One region of the Robertmurraya beringensis genome, then DNA from elsewhere that is predicted to be linked to it. Evidence: riboswitches for the same ligand, from Rfam matches in the RefSeq annotation. Region 1 holds a riboswitch; each other region holds the start of a gene.
The links. Region 1 has a riboswitch for glycine ahead of ACFFHF_RS14545 (amino acid permease). Riboswitches for the same ligand answer to the same signal wherever they lie in the genome.
Positions count from the first base shown of each region.

Region 2: linked by a shared signal. The riboswitch ahead of gcvT (glycine cleavage system aminomethyltransferase GcvT) and the one ahead of ACFFHF_RS14545 (amino acid permease) in region 1 are both predicted to bind glycine.
Region 3: linked by a shared signal. The riboswitch ahead of ACFFHF_RS04805 (ACT domain-containing protein) and the one ahead of ACFFHF_RS14545 (amino acid permease) in region 1 are both predicted to bind glycine.

Region 1 covers NZ_JBHLUU010000103.1:16,628-22,710, reverse strand. The annotation lists gene ACFFHF_RS14560 (aldo/keto reductase) at 1-751, shown strand, start outside; gene ACFFHF_RS14555 (L-dopachrome tautomerase-related protein) at 964-2,061, opposite strand; gene ACFFHF_RS14550 (hypothetical protein) at 2,336-2,818, shown strand; glycine riboswitch at 3,229-3,305, shown strand; gene ACFFHF_RS14545 (amino acid permease) at 3,468-4,814, shown strand; gene ACFFHF_RS14540 (SLC45 family MFS transporter) at 5,132-6,083, shown strand, end outside.
Region 2 covers NZ_JBHLUU010000015.1:344,528-350,610, reverse strand. The annotation lists gene gcvPB (aminomethyl-transferring glycine dehydrogenase subunit GcvPB) at 1-27, opposite strand, end outside; gene gcvPA (aminomethyl-transferring glycine dehydrogenase subunit GcvPA) at 20-1,366, opposite strand; gene gcvT (glycine cleavage system aminomethyltransferase GcvT) at 1,383-2,495, opposite strand; glycine riboswitch at 2,634-2,725, opposite strand; gene ACFFHF_RS04065 (DEAD/DEAH box helicase) at 2,894-4,582, shown strand; gene ACFFHF_RS04060 (YqhG family protein) at 4,560-5,354, shown strand; gene ACFFHF_RS04055 (YqzE family protein) at 5,366-5,572, opposite strand; gene ACFFHF_RS04050 (hypothetical protein) at 5,638-6,009, opposite strand; gene comGF (competence type IV pilus minor pilin ComGF) at 6,006-6,083, opposite strand, start outside.
Region 3 covers NZ_JBHLUU010000016.1:94,172-100,254, forward strand. The annotation lists gene ACFFHF_RS04795 (aldehyde dehydrogenase family protein) at 1-358, shown strand, start outside; gene ACFFHF_RS04800 (ABC transporter permease subunit) at 431-868, opposite strand; glycine riboswitch at 1,104-1,181, shown strand; gene ACFFHF_RS04805 (ACT domain-containing protein) at 1,273-1,548, shown strand; gene ACFFHF_RS04810 (PFL family protein) at 1,566-2,927, shown strand; gene ACFFHF_RS04815 (coiled-coil domain-containing protein) at 3,037-6,083, opposite strand, start outside.

The DNA.
Region 1 (6,083 bases):
CAAAGCTTTACAACTCGGTATAGAATTAGGCATGAAACTAATAGATACGGCGGAAATGTATGGTAATGGCGATTCTGAACGCTTAGTAGGTGAAGCAATTAAGGGACGTAGAGATGACGTCTTTTTAGTATCAAAGGTGTATCCTCATCATGCAGGATTAGATATGATAGCCAAAGCGTGTGAAAACAGTCTAAAAAGGCTGGGAACCGATCATCTTGATTTGTACCTTTTACACTGGCGAGGACGTGTGCCATTAGCAGAAACCATTGAAGGAATGGAAAAGCTACGCAAGGAAGGAAAAATAGTAAGGTGGGGAGTCTCCAATTTTGATACCGATGATATGAAAGAGTTATGGAACACCACTAACGGAAAAAATTGTATGACTAATCAAGTGTTATATCATCTTGGTTCAAGGGGGATAGATTATGATCTCTTACCATGGCAGCGAGAACATCACATGCCTATTATGGCATATAGCCCGCTAGCTCAAGGAGGTTCATTAAGAAGACAATTGTTAACGGATCCAACCATTAAAGAGATTGCAGAAAAATACGCTGTACAACCCTTACAAATCGCTCTCGCATGGACAATCCGTTCTAACGATTGTCTAGCTATTCCAAAAGCTGTTCAAGAAGAACATGTACTAGCAAATGCGAAAGCTACTATAATTGAATTAACAAAAGAGGATTTAAATAGACTTGATGAGGTATTTCCGCAACCGACTAGAAAAATGCCTTTGGACATTATATAGAAATTTTAGAGGATAGACAAAGAAGAGGGGATTGTATATGTTAACAGAGGTATTGGAAGATTTACTCCAGATGCAGCCTCTTGTATGAAAATTAGCTTTTTAGGAACAGCTTAACATTGACAAATAAAACTGTTCCTAAAAACATTTTTTCTGAAATAAAACCGATTAAACCACACCTTGACGTAATGTAAAAATTATTCAACTATTTTTTATTACGAAAAGGTAGAAGCAGGGAATTCATCAATTTTCATACGAAGTAAACTATAAGGTTTCTGTCGCAGGTCTTTTCCATAATGAAACCTTGCCTGCCGGTGTAATTGGTTCACAATAACATATAAGTATTGATCCGGCCCAATTGAAAACGTATCTGGCCATAAAATTCTCGGATCATGAGCGATTGTTTCCATTATGCCATTCGGCAATATCTTTCGAATACTGTTGTTTTCATAGTCTCCGGCATAAATGGTTCCTTTTGCCCCAGTGATCATTCCATCAGACGCACCTTTTTCTCCCCAGTACTCCACCTGATAAGGTAGTTCTATGTCGGGTATCGTTCTGTCTCTTAGAGCTTCTGTTGAGATCGAATACAAATGCCGACTGGTAAGTGGACAGTAAAATAAAATCTTTCCATCGGGAGAAATCGCTATACCATCAGACGCCAATTTAAATGGAGATGTGGATCCATCTTTGTTTCGGTTCATCAAAATTTCACCTTCTACTTTCGGCAAAAAATAAGGGTCGGGTGAAGTTGAATTAGCTCCATTTAACCGTCTAAACGCCTTTCCATTTTCTAAATCTACAACGATAATAGCTCCTGGTCCTTTGGAAGATGAATCCGTTATATAGGCATAACCGGCTTTTCCAACACGAAAATCGAATCGGACATCATTCAGATAAGTTGTTGGAAGGACAACATCTTCTGTAAAGGTATATACTTTTCTTATTGTATTGGTTTTTAAATCAACAGCGACTAATTTTGCCCCTCCTTTAATTGGTTCAGAAAAATTCGGTGCCGCTGTATCTAATACCCAAAGTGTTCCTCTTCCATCCGCAACTACACTTTGGACACTGATAAAAGACATTGTGATATTACCCTGATAACCCAAATTGGTTTCTAAACTAGGATAAGGCTGCAAAGTATCCCCAACAATTTCCGCAACAGTGAATTTAACGTCGTCTCCCCATTTCGGAAAGCAAATGAAAATACGACCGGTTTCTGATACGCTAACACCTGTCGGCATAGCTCCATAAAATTCATAGACTAGTTCTAACTTACCGAAATATTTTTCCATAGGTAACATAGGCTTCATGATGTCCTCCTCAAAAATTTCGCACGGGATATCACCTATATATGATTTAAAATATTTTTAGTGCCTGGTTCATAATGGGCTAAAATTTTTACATATAGTAGATAAGAATGATGAATACGGACATGATGCTAAAATACTGAATAATAATTTCTAATGGATTAGCACTCCTGTTTCACCACAGAGTAGATTTGATAAAAGGATTAAAAAAGGAAGTATGATCTATGTGTAAAAAGATGGAAAATAGGGAAGTTTAATAAATAAAAAGGAATAAGATATGATAGGACTTTTTATTGCCATTATTACTTTTAATTTTATTGCCTTTAAAACAGTGAAAAGATTCACTACAAACCAAATTGTGCATATATGGATCTTTACAATTGCTTTTCAGTGTATTTTTGATCTAATTGTTGAATTTAAATATCATGCCTATTGGTATTTTGATAAGCAGGTCGATTGGTTAGGGATGCTTGCTCATACAGTACTTATTCCTCCAGTTAATATGATGTTTCTGAATTGGTTTCCTTTTTATCAATCGGTTTGGAAAAAATTCATTTATATGTTCTTCTGGGTGATTGGAATATTAATTTATGAAACCTTAACCCTGCTGCCTGAACCTTGGGGATATTTCCACTATGGTTGGTGGAGGATTTGGCATGCAGCCATTGTGGACCCGATTTTACTCCTTATATTGTTAGGATACTATAAATGGATTTGTAAATTAGAAATGCAACTATTAGAAAATACCATTCAAAAGTAAAATGCTCTTTTTGAGGGCATTTTTTTTAAGGTTTTCTTAAGGTTCGTCTTTAATAATTACTGAAGTTTACGGCAAAGGATATCCAAAAGGATTAAAGGGGGAGGAAAAATACCGTTAGAAGCTCGTATTATGGCAGTGGCTGATGCCTTTTTAAAAAGGATTGGTAAAACAAATACGAATCTATATCCAAGCAAGAAACTGATCGATCGAATTATCAAAAGGTCGGTTCATAGTGTGTAAAAATAAGATTGATCATCATCTCACAAAAATATTCTTGACCAACGAAAAGAATACTGCTAAAATTACAAATTATCGTAGAATAATAGCTTGAGAGTTTGTTGAAAAAACAAATCTCAGCTGTAAATAATTTAATCAAGCAAGCTATGAATGTTATGGGTCAAACTATAACAGGAGCGGCTTCTGGAGAGATCGCGTATTGCGACGCCGAAGGGTTCACAATCTCAGGCAAAAGGACAGAAGAGTAAAGATACTATTTGGTATGAATGAAAGAGTAAGTAAGTTCTCTTTTTATCATTTAACCATGTGTATTTGTTATTCTGACGTTTTAAGAGATTGGAGGGAACTCCAGTCTCTTTTTTTATGGCTATTATTACTACAATAACAATTGAAAAAAACGGAGGAATATCAAGTGGCACAGCATGAATTAAAAAGGGAACTGAAAAATCGACATGTACAGCTAATCGCAATTGGTGGAACGATTGGTACAGGATTGTTTTTAGGTTCAGGAAAAGCAATTTCATTAGCAGGTCCCTCTATCATCTTAGCTTATTTAATCGTAGGGATAGCAACCTTTTTTGTTATGAGAGCATTAGGGGAGCTTTTGTTATCGAATGCGGGTTATCAATCCTTTACCGATTTTGCAGTCGACTATATTGGACCATGGGCAGGCTTTGTGACAGGATGGACATACTGGTTCTGTTGGATTATGACGGCGATGGCCGATATTATTGCAGTAGGAATGTATGTGCAGTATTGGTTTGACATCCCACAATGGGTACCAGCGCTTATCTGTTTAATCATTTTATTAGGGTTGAATCTTTTAACAGTAAAGCTTTTTGGAGAATTAGAATTTTGGTTTGCGATTATTAAGGTTATCACCATTCTTGCTTTAATTGTGATTGGAGTGGTTTTACTTGTAATTGGATTTAAAACAGACGCAGGAACGGTTTCGATACAAAATTTATGGCAACACGGAGGGTTTTTCCCGAATGGAATTAGCGGCTTTTTATTTTCTTTCCAAATGGTCGTATTTGCTTTTGTTGGAGTAGAGTTGGTTGGTGTATCAGCTGCAGAAACAGCAAATCCAAAGAAAAATATTCCTTCAGCCATTAATAAAATTCCATTAAGAATTCTATTCTTTTATGTGGGTGCTTTAATTGTCCTGCTTAGTATAAATCCATGGAACCAATTGAATGCAGATACAAGTCCCTTTGTTAAGACCTTTACTTTAGTTGGTATTCCCGTTGCGGCCGGGATCATTAACTTTGTCGTATTAACTTCTGCTGCCTCTGCTAGTAATAGTGGATTATTTTCTACCAGTCGAATTATGTTTAACTTAGGACGTCAAAACGGTGGAAGAGGTATGCTTGCAAAGTTAAACAAAAATGCAGTGCCAAGTAATGCATTATTCATTTCAACGGTCATTGTTTCGGTCGGGACACTATTGAGTAAACTGATCCCTGAGCAAGCCTTTGGAATTGTAACGACCATTAGTGCAATTTGTTTCATTTGGGTGTGGAGCATAATTTTAATCTCTCATATTAGATATAAGAAAACTCGTCCAGATCTACATCAAAAATCAATATTTAAAGCTCCATTAACACCTTTTATTAACTATGTCGTACTAGCTCTTTTTGCCTTTATTTTGCTCGTAATGCTAATTTCAGAATCCACACGTGCAGCATTATTGTTAACACCATTATGGTTTGTTTTGTTATTTGGTTTGTATTTCTTTAAAAGAAAGAAATCGGTGTAATAGTGTAAGACACTTTGTCAGGAGAGGCAAGGTGTTTTCTTTTTTTTAGGCTCTTTTCTAAAACATTGTTGCTATAAACACACCTTTAGGAAATTAACTATATGTTTAGACAGCAATCAAAATTTTTTCATCCTTAGAAAAGAGCTACTCTTCAAATAGACCAATAAACCCAGCGTTATACCAAAAACAACAATCTTTACGAAACCAGCCTTTTTTTATATATAAAAGTAGAACAAGCAATTGTTCATAAAACTCAACATAGGATAATAGCATTATGTTCTCTAAAAAGATTTTCTTGAAGGTGTAGGGGGGGCACGATGAAAAAGACATGGTTGTTAGGCTTTGGGTTTTTTAGCATTAGTATCGGTTGGTCGCTGTATAACGGATTTGTACCATTTTTTCTTGAAAATTATTTAGCGAGCACGGCACTGATTGGTTTTTTAATGACCATTGATAACTATATTGCTTTATTTTTACAGCCTTATATTGGGCAACGCAGTGATCGGACGAATACAACCTATGGCAGACGAATGCCTTACTTACTTGTGGGAATCCCTCTAGCTGCTTTGTTTTTTGCACTAATTCCATTTCACAATAGTCTTTTAACTTTAATTATTTTTATGTTGTGCATGAACCTGTCGATGGCTATATTTAGATCTCCAACCATCGCTCTCATGCCAGATATCACACCAGAATACCAGCGAACAAAAGCAAATGGAATTATTAATTTTATGGGTGGCGTTGGTGCCATATTGGCATTTAGTGTGGGCTCTTATTTGTTTAGTGTGAATGAATCCACGCCTTTTTTAGCTGTTAGCGTCATATTTTTGGTAGCATTATGGGTTTTGTACAAAAACATTATTGAAAGACGGGATGCCCTCTTCTATTCAGTTACAACTGCACCGAAGCTCAGCTATAAAAGTGAGTTAAATCGTCCAACGATCATTTTATTAGCGGCAATCTTTTTCTGGTTTATTGCGATACAAGGGATGGAAGCCTTGTTTACTTTATACGGAGTAAGTGAACTAGGCTTAACCAAAACCGCATCTGCCTTTTCATTAGCCTTCTTTTCATTAAGCTTTGTTTTGTCGGCCATTCCTTCGGGGTTGCTGGGGGCTAAGTATGGAAAGAAAAGAATGATTATCATAGGAATAATGGGTTTGATTTTTGTGTTTTTATTGTTAACTACTGTTCAAACCGTTCTATTTCTTCGGATCCTTTTATTCGCGGGTGGAGTTTTTTGGGCCTGTATTAATATTAATGCTTATC
Region 2 (6,083 bases), on a different contig from region 1:
AATGAGCGCTTGGTCTTCCTTATGCATGATAATCCCCCATTCTATCAACAAACAGATCTATTTCTTCTTTTGTACGTAGTTCAGTCACTGCCACGAGCATGTGATTCTTTAACTCTGGATAATCACGACCGAGATCGTAACCTCCAATGATTCCTTCCTTTAATAGCTGTTGGTTTACTTCTTTCACAGGCTTATTTAAGACAACTACAAATTCATTAAAACATGGTCCATTAAAGGCAATGGTGAATCCTTTATTTTCAAATGCTTTCTTTGCATAGTGAGCTCTTTGGATATTGCTCACAGCCATCTCTTTGACGCCTTTTTTCCCTAAAGCCGTCATAGCTACCGAAGCAGCTAAAGCATTCAACGCTTGGTTTGAGCAAATATTAGATGTTGCCTTGTCACGTCGGATATGTTGTTCTCTTGCTTGAAGCGTTAAAACAAACCCTCTTCTTCCTTGATCATCTTTTGTTTGACCAACAAGACGACCAGGAATTTTACGAACCAATTTATTCGTTACAGCAAAATAACCGCAATGTGGTCCACCAAATGAAGTTGGAATTCCAAACGGCTGTGCATCTCCCGCTACAATATCAGCACCAAAGGCTCCCGGAGGTGTTAATGCACCAAGGGACAAAGGATTACTTGATACGACAAACATTGCTTTGTTCGCGTGAATGATTTCCTCGAGTTCTTTCATCGGCTCGATTCTTCCAAAGAAGTTTGGATACTGTACGATAACGGCTGCAATATCATCACCCATTTCGCTCTTTAACGCCTCTAAATCAGTAACACCATCTTGGTATGGAATCTCTACGACTTCTACGTATTGTCCTTTTGCATACGTCTTGACTACATCCTTTGTTTCCGGATGTACTGTACTAGAGAGAAGCACCTTTTTACGCTTCGTATGACCAGAGCTTAGCATCGCCGCTTCTGCCAAAGCGGTACCACCGTCATACATCGAAGAGTTAGCTACGTCCATACCTGTTAATTCACAAATCATTGTTTGAAATTCAAAGATCGCCTGTAACTCACCTTGTGAAATTTCTGGTTGATAAGGTGTATAGGCTGTGTAAAATTCTGAACGTGAAAGAACATGATCTACAATGACAGGCATGTAATGATCATACACACCAGCTCCTAAAAAGGAAGTATGTGAGCGTAAGTCGGCATTTTTAGAAGCCAAAAGAGTTAATTCTTTTAATAAGGCTGTCTCCGATTTAGCTTTTTTAATATTATATTCTCCCTTAAACTGTACACTTTCTGGAATATCGTTAAAAAGCTCCTGAACATCGGAAATTCCGATTTCTTCTAGCATGGCTTTTTTATCGGTTTCTGTCATTGGTAAGTAGCGATGCTTCATGACGTTTGTTCCTCCCTTATTTCTTTTCCCTTTTATAAAATGGTGTTGGTATCACTTTCACCTTCAAGCGTTTCCCACGAATCTCAATGGTTAGCTCCGACTCTGCAGATACGACTGTTGAATCCACTAACGCTAAGCCAATGTTTCTTTTCAACGTAGGTGATTGTGTTCCAGTTGTTACTTCTCCTACGAGTTGTTCACCCACATACACCGGATAACCATGTCTTGGTATGCCTCTGTCAATCATTTCAATGCCTATTAGTTTACGAGGGATTCCAGCTTCCTTTTGCTGCTTTAAAGCTTGCTTTCCAATAAAATCTACTTCCTTATTAACTTTCACAGCGAAACCAATACCAGCTTCTAACGGAGAAATCGTGGAAGAAAGCTCCTGACCATAAAGGGCCAAATTAGCTTCGAAGCGAAGGGTATCACGAGCGCCTAAGCCACAAGGAAGAACGCCGTCTTCTTTACCTGCCTCAAGAATGGTTTCCCATAGGAAAGTCGCATCTTCACTCTTACAGTACACCTCAAAGCCATCTTCTCCGGTGTACCCTGTTCTGGAAACAAGTGCCTCTTTTCCTCCGATGGATACTTTCTCTTGAAATTTAAAATATCCAATTGTCGAAAGGTCAGCTGTATCAACTAGCTTCTGAAGAACCTGTTCGGCAAGCGGGCCTTGAAGAGCTAGCTGGCCCATTTGTTCAGAAAGATTCAAAAGCGTTACATCCCCTTCAACACGATCGTTTAACCATGTAAAATCTTTTTCAATATTTGAAGCATTTACAACAAGCAGATAATGGTCGTGATTCAGTTTATAGATGAGAAGATCGTCGACCGTACCACCATTCTCGTAGCACATAGCAGTATATTGTGCATCACCTATTTGCAGCTTCGATACATCATTCGTCATCATTTTTTGGAGGTAGGCCAAACTGTCTGTCCCTTTCACTTCAATTTCTCCCATATGAGAAACATCGAACAATCCTGCCTTCGTTCTTACAGCCTCATGCTCTTCTTTAATGCTTGAAAATTGAACTGGCAGTTCCCATCCTCCAAAGTCAATGGTTTTCCCACCATATTGTTGATACACGTCAAAAAGCGGTGTTCTTTTTAGTTGCGCCACTATCATTTCCCCCTTTTCAAATCATAAAAAAAGGACAGAGACCCCCCTCTTTACTTAAGAAAGGTCTCTGTCCTGGCACCTGAAAGTTTACCGTTTGGCTGTCCCCTTTGGTGGCTTCAAATGATGAAGCGCTCTCCAGAGCTGCGTCAAACAAGAGTTCTTTTGCCTGAGAGATTCACAAATTTTTGTTTGCTCCTTCGGCGCTACTTAGAAGTAGTCTCTCCCCTTGTTCTCATTCGCATTATAAAATTTCCCAATTTGGATCATACTAAGCTGTACTATAGAACATTCGTCAAAATAAACTATAATGTGACAAATTTCAAAACTTTTAAGATATTATCATCCTACCATTTCGAAACCCATACGGCAATATATTTATCGATCAAAAAAGGGAGTTGTTTTTAATGACGGTAGAGATTGAGTTTGATTCTTCTTGGCAGGAGGGACTGGTAGAGAAAATTACAAATGACGGCCCTTGGGGGAACTTTGAGTTATATAAGCTAGCGGTAGAGGTAGAAAAACATACGGTTATTGATAATTTTGAGGGATTACAAGCTCCCAAACATCTCCCTAATTTAACACCGCTACCTCATCAGCTAGAAGTTGCCAAGCAAGTTGTTGAAAGTATGAACGGAAAAGCCATCCTTGCAGATGAAGTAGGTTTGGGGAAAACGATCGAAGCAGGGCTTATTTTAAAAGAATACATGATTAGAGGTCTTGTAAAAAAAGTCCTCATTCTTGTTCCCGCCTCCCTTGTTACCCAATGGTCATATGAATTAACAAGTAAATTTTATATTCCGGCAGTTGCACAACGTAAAAGCTATGTGTGGGAACAGTGTGATGTAGTTGTATCTTCCATCGATACAGCTAAACGTGCTCCACATCGAGAAATCATTCTCTCTCAAGATTATGATCTGATTATTATTGATGAAGCACATAAATTAAAAAACAATAAAACAAAAAACTATGAATTTGTACAAAGCTTAAAGAAAAAATTCTGTTTACTTCTAACAGCAACCCCTATTCAAAATCGAGTTGGTGAGATTTTCAACCTTGTCTCTCTCTTAAAACCTGGTCATCTAGGAAATGAATCTGTGTTTAATGAAAAATATAAGAAGGATTCCCGCGATATTAACGATAATGAACATTTAAAAGAGCTTGTAAATAAAGTGATGATTAGAAATCGTCGAGCAGACACAGGTATTGAATGGACGAAAAGACAAGTTGAAACCATTCCTATTGAGCTTACTAAGGAAGAGCAGGATTTGTATGATTCTGTTACTGAGCTACGATCAGAGGGAGACTGGACAACGACATCCGCTTTCTCAGTCATGACTCTTCAAAGAGAAGCATGCAGTAGTAGAGAGGCAGTGTTTTTCACATTAAAGAATATGCTTGAAAAGAAAGAAAACCCCTCGAAGGAATATCAGGATCAAATCACATATTTAATCGAGAAGGTAAACGCCGTTCATACGAATTCGAAGGCCGTCAAAGCTCTAGAATTGATTCAACAAGTAAATGATAAAGTCATTATTTTTACCGAATATCGAGCCACTCAGCTCTATCTTCAATGGTATCTAAAGCAAAATGGAATCAGTTCCGTACCCTTCCGTGGTGGATTTAAAAGAGGCAAAAAAGACTGGATGAGACAGCTTTTTGAAAACAATGTACAGGTCCTTATTGCAACCGAAGCAGGTGGAGAAGGAATTAATCTTCAGTTCTGTAATCATATCATTAATTTTGACCTGCCTTGGAATCCTATGAGACTAGAGCAACGTATCGGGAGAATTCACCGCCTAGGGCAAGAAAAAGACGTAATGATTTATAATTTTGCAACTAAAGGAACTGTGGAAGAACATGTTCTAAAGCTACTACATGAAAAAATAAATTTATTTGAAAAAGTAATTGGTGATCTCGATGATATTCTGACTCGGTTAGAGTTTGGTAGCTTTGAGGATCATCTATCAGATATATTCGGAAACTCCACCTCTGAAGGGGAAATGCGAATAAAAATGGACAATCTAGCTTCCATGATTCAATTTGCTGAAGAAGTAAAGGATGGTGATTATCGTGCAGCAACAGGAAATTCATAATTTTTTGGTGAAGTATTTTACTGCTAACCAATGTGAAATACTCGTAAATACCGGTTCATATATAACCGTACAATTAACAGTTGAATTAGATAAGGAATTGATGAATCGTCCGTTTTACTGGCATTACTTAGAAAAAACAGGTGGAGTTCCAAACCCTATGAAACTTACGCTTATTACGGATCAAAAAAAGACACCTGAAGATATTAAAGGCGAGGTCATCCATTTTGGCTCGCCAAGACTTCATCAAATATTTCATTCAACTAAAAACCTTGCTGGATATATTCGGCTTTATGAAGATCATCAAGCAACCATGGGTCAACAAGTACCATTACGTCCTTGGTTAGGTATGAACGTAAAAATCTCCTATCAATGTGATCGTAAAAGAGATGTCTTTCGGTCGATTGGTCTACAATTAATTAATGGTCAACTAATCGAGAACTTTCACGATGAACTGTTAAAATTACAATTAGCTCGCAAAATACCTGACTACTCCTTTACCTTATCACCACTTATTATGCCGAATAGTGGGGTAACACGAATTCAGAATATGATTCGTTCAAACATTCTTGAAGAAGATCATTCATGGGCAAACGATGCTAGAGAACGCTGGTCAAAAGACATGAAATTGCTGGAACATTTTTATGAAGAAGCGGAGGAAAAAGGAGAAAGCTATGAAAATGAAAAACGAGCCTTACAGGAGCAATACGAACCAAAAGTTCAGATTTCGATAATAAATGGCGGTATTTTTTATTTATCTGAAAAAGCAATTTAAAAGGGAACGACTCATTTGTCATTCCCTTTTAATGATTTCTCTCTTTTTCCTTTGTTCATCATAATGACATATGGAAGAATACCAAACCAACGAAAAGCAAACGCTTCTCTTGTTTCTTTTTTTTCCTTCCTCATCTTTTTTCTTTCTTCCTTTGGTTGATCAATATATTTTGTAATCGTTTGTGTAATGTATTTCACATAATCATTTACTGCGCTCATGTTTTTGCCTCCCTTTTTGTCCTTAACAGTATGACCAAATACAAGTTAACTAAACCCATAGGGAGCTACACTGGTAACAACCATTTTACTAATTTTCCGCTTCCCACCTCATACTGAGCTATTGCTTTAATCGATAGTGTACCCTGTGTCATAAAAAAAGTGACTTCAACATATTGGCTAGTAATCTGTTTTACCGTATACGTCACAGTGGTGTCTGAATATGTTGCTATTCCATCTACAGGAATCACAGCTCCTTCCATTTCCTCAGAGATCTTCTTCGATGTGAGCAAAAATAAGTACTGTCGTCTTTCTTGTTGATTAACTGAAGCCACTATCCCTTTTTCGGAAATGTACTGGTTAAACTCAATCGTTAAAAATAGAGAGACTAATAGAAAAATGCATAAACTTATAGGATACATAAACCCCTTTTCATTCATGGACCTCCCACCACCTGAAGAAAAGGAAACAGTTGATCCTCATATAAGACATTATTGTTACCTATAACAGAAAT
Region 3 (6,083 bases), on a different contig from region 1:
TTTCACGAATGTCAATAATTCTAGTAAATTGGCACAAACCGAGTTATTTGCTCCTATTGCTACTATTATTAAGGCACAAACAGATAGTGAGGCCATTGAAATCGCTAACGATACTGATTATGGACTAAGTTCAGCCATATTTACAAAGGACTTAGCCCGGGGAGAAGAATTAGCCCTCCAAATTGATAGCGGGATGACACATATTAATGACCAAACCGTAAATGATGCTCCAAATATTCCATTCGGAGGAAATAAAGCTAGTGGATTAGGTCGATTCGGAAATCCATGGGTGGTCGAAGAATTCACAGTAACGAAATGGGTATCTATTCAAACAACAAACAGACAGTATCCATTCTAAATATTAATCAAAACTTGAAAGCACATGAGAATACAATTCGCTCTCATGTGCTTTCAAATTTCCACTTTTCTATTAATTTTTACTGCGCATTCGATCAAGCAGAACAGCAATGACAATGACTATCCCTTTTACGACTTGTTGCCAATAATAATCTACGTTAAGCAAGGTCATCCCATTTGTTAGTACAGCCACAATTAACACGCCAATGATGGTTCCTTGTATTCTTCCTCGTCCTCCTACAAAACTAGTACCACCAAGAACGACTGCTGCAATCGCATCCAGTTCAAACGCGATACCCACCATCGGCTGTCCAGAGAATAAGCGCCCTGCCATCACCACTCCACTAATACCTGCAAGCAAACCACTGATCGAGTAGACATTAATTAATGTACGATTCACTTTAATTCCGGTTAGATGGGCAGCCTCTTCGTTGCCGCCAATCGCATAGACATGGCGTCCAAACATCGTGTATTTCAATACGACAAACATGATGAGATAAACTATGGCCATGATATAGATCGGAGTATACATTCATTCATAAACGTGGATGTTTTTGATCGTTTATGCTCATTTTTGATTATATGTTCTTTTTTACCATTTTTCAATAACAATTTTCAGAAAAGTCAAAATCGAAATAGTCTTTTTTTATTTTTCTCAAATTTTAATTGACTGAATTATTATTTATTGATAATATCTAACTTAATTCAATACAGCCGCCATGATGGTAGTGGATCAAACTATTACCGGAGCAGCTTCTGGAGAGACCGTATGCATACGGCGCCGAAGGATTCACAATCTCAGGCAAAAGGACAGAAGAGAATGTTTGCATAATAATATTTTTGCACACTCTTCTTACCCGAGATTGGAGATACTCCAATCTTTTTTTATTTCAAAAAAATAATGAGGTGGAACAAATGGAAAGAAGACGTGCAGTGGTAAGTGTGATCGGAAAGGACAAGGTTGGCATTATTTCTAAAGTAACAACGATTCTTGCTGATAATAACATGAATATTTTGGATATCAGCCAAACTATTTTACAAGACTTTTTTACGATGATGATGATTATTGATGTGACCGGTAACGAAAATTTGTCACAACTCCGTGACCAACTGGATTTAGTTGGGGAGGAAATGGACTTAAAAATAAACATTCAGCTTGAAGAGATTTTTCAAGCGATGCACAGAATTTAGTTAGGTGGGGACAGACTATGACAATTGCAATGGATGAAATCCTTCAAACTATACGAATGGTTCAGATGGAAAACCTAGATATTCGAACCGTAACAATGGGAATCAGTCTCCGTGATTGTGCGGATTCCGATTTCCATAAAATGCAGCAAAATGTATTTCATAAAATTACTACTTATGCTAAGGATTTAACGAAAGTAGCAGTAGAAACAGAAAAAGAATTTGGCGTGCCGATTATTAATAAGCGTATATCTATTACGCCCATTGCTGAAATCCTAGGAAACGCAACCGTTGAACAAACGGTAGAGCTTGCAAAAACACTTGATCTAGCGGCAAAGCAATTAGGTGTGGATTTTATCGGAGGATTCTCTGCCCTAGTTCACAAAGGTTTTTCTAAAGGTGATGAGACCTTACTTAAAGCCTTGCCAGAAGCACTTAGTGTAACAGAAAGAGTTTGCGCCTCTGTTTCAGTGGCGACTACTCGTACCGGTATTAATATGGATGCGGTTAAGCAATTAGGTTTTGTTATCAAAGAAGCAGCCGAGCGGACAAAGGATCAAAATGGAATTGCTTGTGCTAAGCTCGTTGTGTTTTGTAATCCTGTTGAAGATAATCCATTTATGGCTGGAGCTTTTCATGGAGCTGGAGAAGGCGAAGCGGTTATTAACGTTGGTGTTAGTGGCCCTGGTGTCGTATTGAACGCGTTAAAAAAACACCCACATGCTGACCTTGGAGAAGTATCTGATATTATCAAAAAAACAGCGTTCAAAATTACACGTGCAGGTGAGCTTATTGGTAGAGTGGTAGCCGAGAGGCTCGATATTCCGTTTGGGATTATGGACCTCTCTTTGGCTCCTACCAATGCCATTAATGATAGTGTTGCAGAAATCTTAGAGGAAATTGGCCTTGAGCGCGTGGGTACGCATGGAACGATCGCAGCCTTGGCCCTCATGAATGACGCGGTGAAAAAAGGTGGAGCCATGGCCAGTTCTTATGTTGGTGGATTAAGTGGAGCTTTTATTCCGGTCAGTGAAGATAATGGAATGATTCGAGGAATTATCGACGGTGCTTTAAGTTTATCAAAACTTGAAGCAATGACATGCGTCTGTTCAGTTGGACTTGATATGATTGCTATAACAGGAGATGTTACGCCTGCTACCCTATCCGCAATGATTGCAGATGAAGCAGCTATCGGAATGATAAACAAAAAAACAACAGCAGTAAGGGTCATCCCTGTACCTGGAAAGCAAGAAGGAGAAATGGTTGAATTTGGAGGACTACTTGGGAGAGCACCCGTTATGGGGGTAAATCCATTCAGCTCACAGAATATGATTAATCGCGGCGGAAGAATTCCCGCACCCCTACAAGCACTGATTAATTAATTTTAGAATTAAGAAAAAAACAGTGTTTTCAAATTTTCCATACGTCGAGATTCTCTACTAGAAAAAATCCCACCTTCCTATATAGAAGGTGGATTTTTTCATTATGTTCCTATTGAAGGACTTCTTCTCCTTGAAATATCCGATAGGCTGGAACGATGGTGTCGGAGACTATTTCTTTTCCTTTTTCACGAATGAAGTCCAGTTTATAGTAGGAGTCAAATCGTTGGCTGATTTCTGTTTTCACGAGCTCGGGCGGAGTGACAACGATAAATTGGAACTTTAACTTATCGGCAACTGCAAAGATTGGGTCAAGGACATGTGTGGATGCAGCTTGTCCGAACGGATTATCGCAGACTAAAGGAACCCAGCTTTGATCGGTTTCGCTTTTAACTGATAATAACATCATCATCATCACCATGCGAGCTGATAACTTTTGTCCACCACTGCCATCCGATTTTGTCTTAGAACCTTGATTAATGGTCTGCCAAGTGGAGTAATGCTCTCTTTGCGGTTTCCCATACATAAAGGCATTATCCGTTCTCATATTATAGACAAGTAGCTCAGGATATCGATTTCTCAGTGATACAAACAAAATTTGCTCGTCACTAATAAGCTGTTTAATTTCCTGGTCTAATAATCGATTATGATCATCAATCATATCAAATTGCTTTGTAATTTTATTTATCGCTGAAACAAAGTGCTGCTTTAATAACGGTTCAATATCTTCCGCCTTTTTAGGCAGGATGTCTTCTTTTAATTGGACGAGAGGGAAAGATCCTCGTTCATTTTTCAACTTCATTTTCACAATCATGGAACGAATGGCTTCTGAAATACTCATCACTTTCATACTAGCACGGCTAGCCCAGAAGTTTTGAGCCTTTTCTGCCCTTTCTTTGTCTCGTTCTAATTGTTCTAAACCACTTTGTGAGAATCGCTTCATATTTTTCACAATGCTTTGAATATGCGAGTAATGCCTTGTATCCATATGGTCTAATGTCGTTAACACTTCATTCTTAAAACGAATCTCCCAATCTTTTCCTTCAATTGCAAGCTTTAAGTTACGCAAGGATTGATCAATTTTTGCATGCTTTTCTTGTCCTTCTTCTAAAATCTCTTGATGTTTTTCGCACCAGGATAAGATACATGCTTTCCCTTGAGTCTTAATTAACTCTAGCTCATGTTCGGTAAAGACTGCTGCATCTTCCTTTAAGATCACGGATAGAGTTAACAAGTCCCCTTCATAACTAGCAATATTGGTTTCTGTTTCTTTCTGACGTTTTTCCGTCTTCTTTACTTCATCCTTCGTTATCTTCGTTTGGTCTTTTATTTCTACTTCCTTTACTTCTAAGTCAAGATCTGCCCATTCTTCAGGCTGTCTTTCATGCTTAGCTATCTTTTTTCCAGTCTTTTCACGCTGTTCAGTCGCATGCTGCAACGATGTTTCAGCCACCGTTACAGCCGTTCCTTGTTCACGTTCTTCCTTTTCCGCAGCCTTTGCTTCCTTCTGTGCCGTTTGCAGCATATTTTCTAAGATACTAATAGGTTCGTCAGGTGCAGAGGCCTTTTCCCACTCCTCATTTGCTGCTTTGAGTTTTTTCTCTAATTTTGTTTGCTGCTTTTGTTCGGTTTCTTTCTTTGCTTGAATAACGAGCAACTCTCTAGCTTGTTCTTCCTTTGATTTTTGAAGCTGTTTCAACTCTTCCATTCTCCCATTTATCTCTTCTAATAAATGAGTGGATAGGCGTGGAACTTCTTCACTTTGGTCGACTTTTTCATCAGGTGGAAAAGCTGCTCCTTCCATAAAGAACGCAATCTCCTTTATATTCTGTTCGGTTGTCAGCTTCCATTCTACATACGTATGATTCCACTTGGTTTGCAGCTCCACAATCTGTTGGTGCTCTTTTCCTAATTCTTGTTGCTGTAGGACCAAGGCTTCCTTTAGTTTCTCTTTTTCTTCTTTCACCCGTTTATTTTCTTGATGAAGTGTTTTTTCTTTTTCAAACTCCTCTAATGTTTCCACATCTTTTGTAAGCTTTTCTATTTTTCGCTTTGTGTGTTCCAATTGCTCTTTTAACTGAAGCTGAAATTCCTTTTCCTTTTCTTGTTGAATGATGATTTCCTGCAAATTAGCTTTCTTAGTAAGAAGAGCGTTCTGTTCCTGATTAAGTTTTTTTACGATATCACTAGATAATTCGCCTGATAAAAACCGATCGATTTCTTTTAACATACGACGTAAGGAGTTTTCTGTTTTTTCAATCTCAATCAGTGTATCTTTCTTTTCTTCTATTTGTTTAGCCATACTAATTTTCCAGTGGGTGAATTGATTCTTATCCGATAACAACTCTTTTTCGGTTCCGTTAATGATGACAAAGGAAGATGGGTGATTGTCGCTGTTCATTTCCTCACGCATGAAAATCGGAACCGGACTTTTAAACATTCTTCCTGATAGAACCTGCTGATTAATTTTTTGCCACTGATGCTGACTTACGACTAAACCGTACGGAAGGAGCGGATATGTTAAGCAATAATTCGCCATATCTTCTGCACGTAATGATTGAAGAAACTGTGTACCATAAAACACATCAATGCCTGTCTTCTCGTCGATCCATTCTTTTAATTCTTTTACATCTTTATTAGCAATCCAAAACCCCTCATCATTTAAGGAATGATCAAGCTGCGTTTCCCAAAGTTCTTTTTTAATTTGTTCCCCTTGTTGTCTGTTACCCGCCAGAAGTTCTTCTATCTGTAACGCATACTTTGATAAAAGAGAGTGAGTAAACGGTGCTGTGACATCATCTAATAAACCATGAAGCTTATCTAATAGTTTTGATTCTCTTTGCTCTTGCTCGTTATTTGCTACCTTTAATTCCGTGCACTTTTCTTCTGAAAACTGAATGGATTGGACGAGCGTACCATGGGAAGAGGCAAGTGAATTTTGCTTTTCACTAGATTCTTTATCTTTTGCTTGTATCTCTTCTAAGCTCGTGTTTTTGTCCTCAATTTGTTTTGAGAAAGACTCGATCAAGCCCTTTAAGTCATACGTTAAGCGGTCACCAAATTCTTTGATGAGTGCCTCATCTTTTGATTCAAAAGCATGTATTTGTGTATAAAGAAAATCCATTTCCGTACTAATTTGCGCGATTTCTTTTGTCTTCT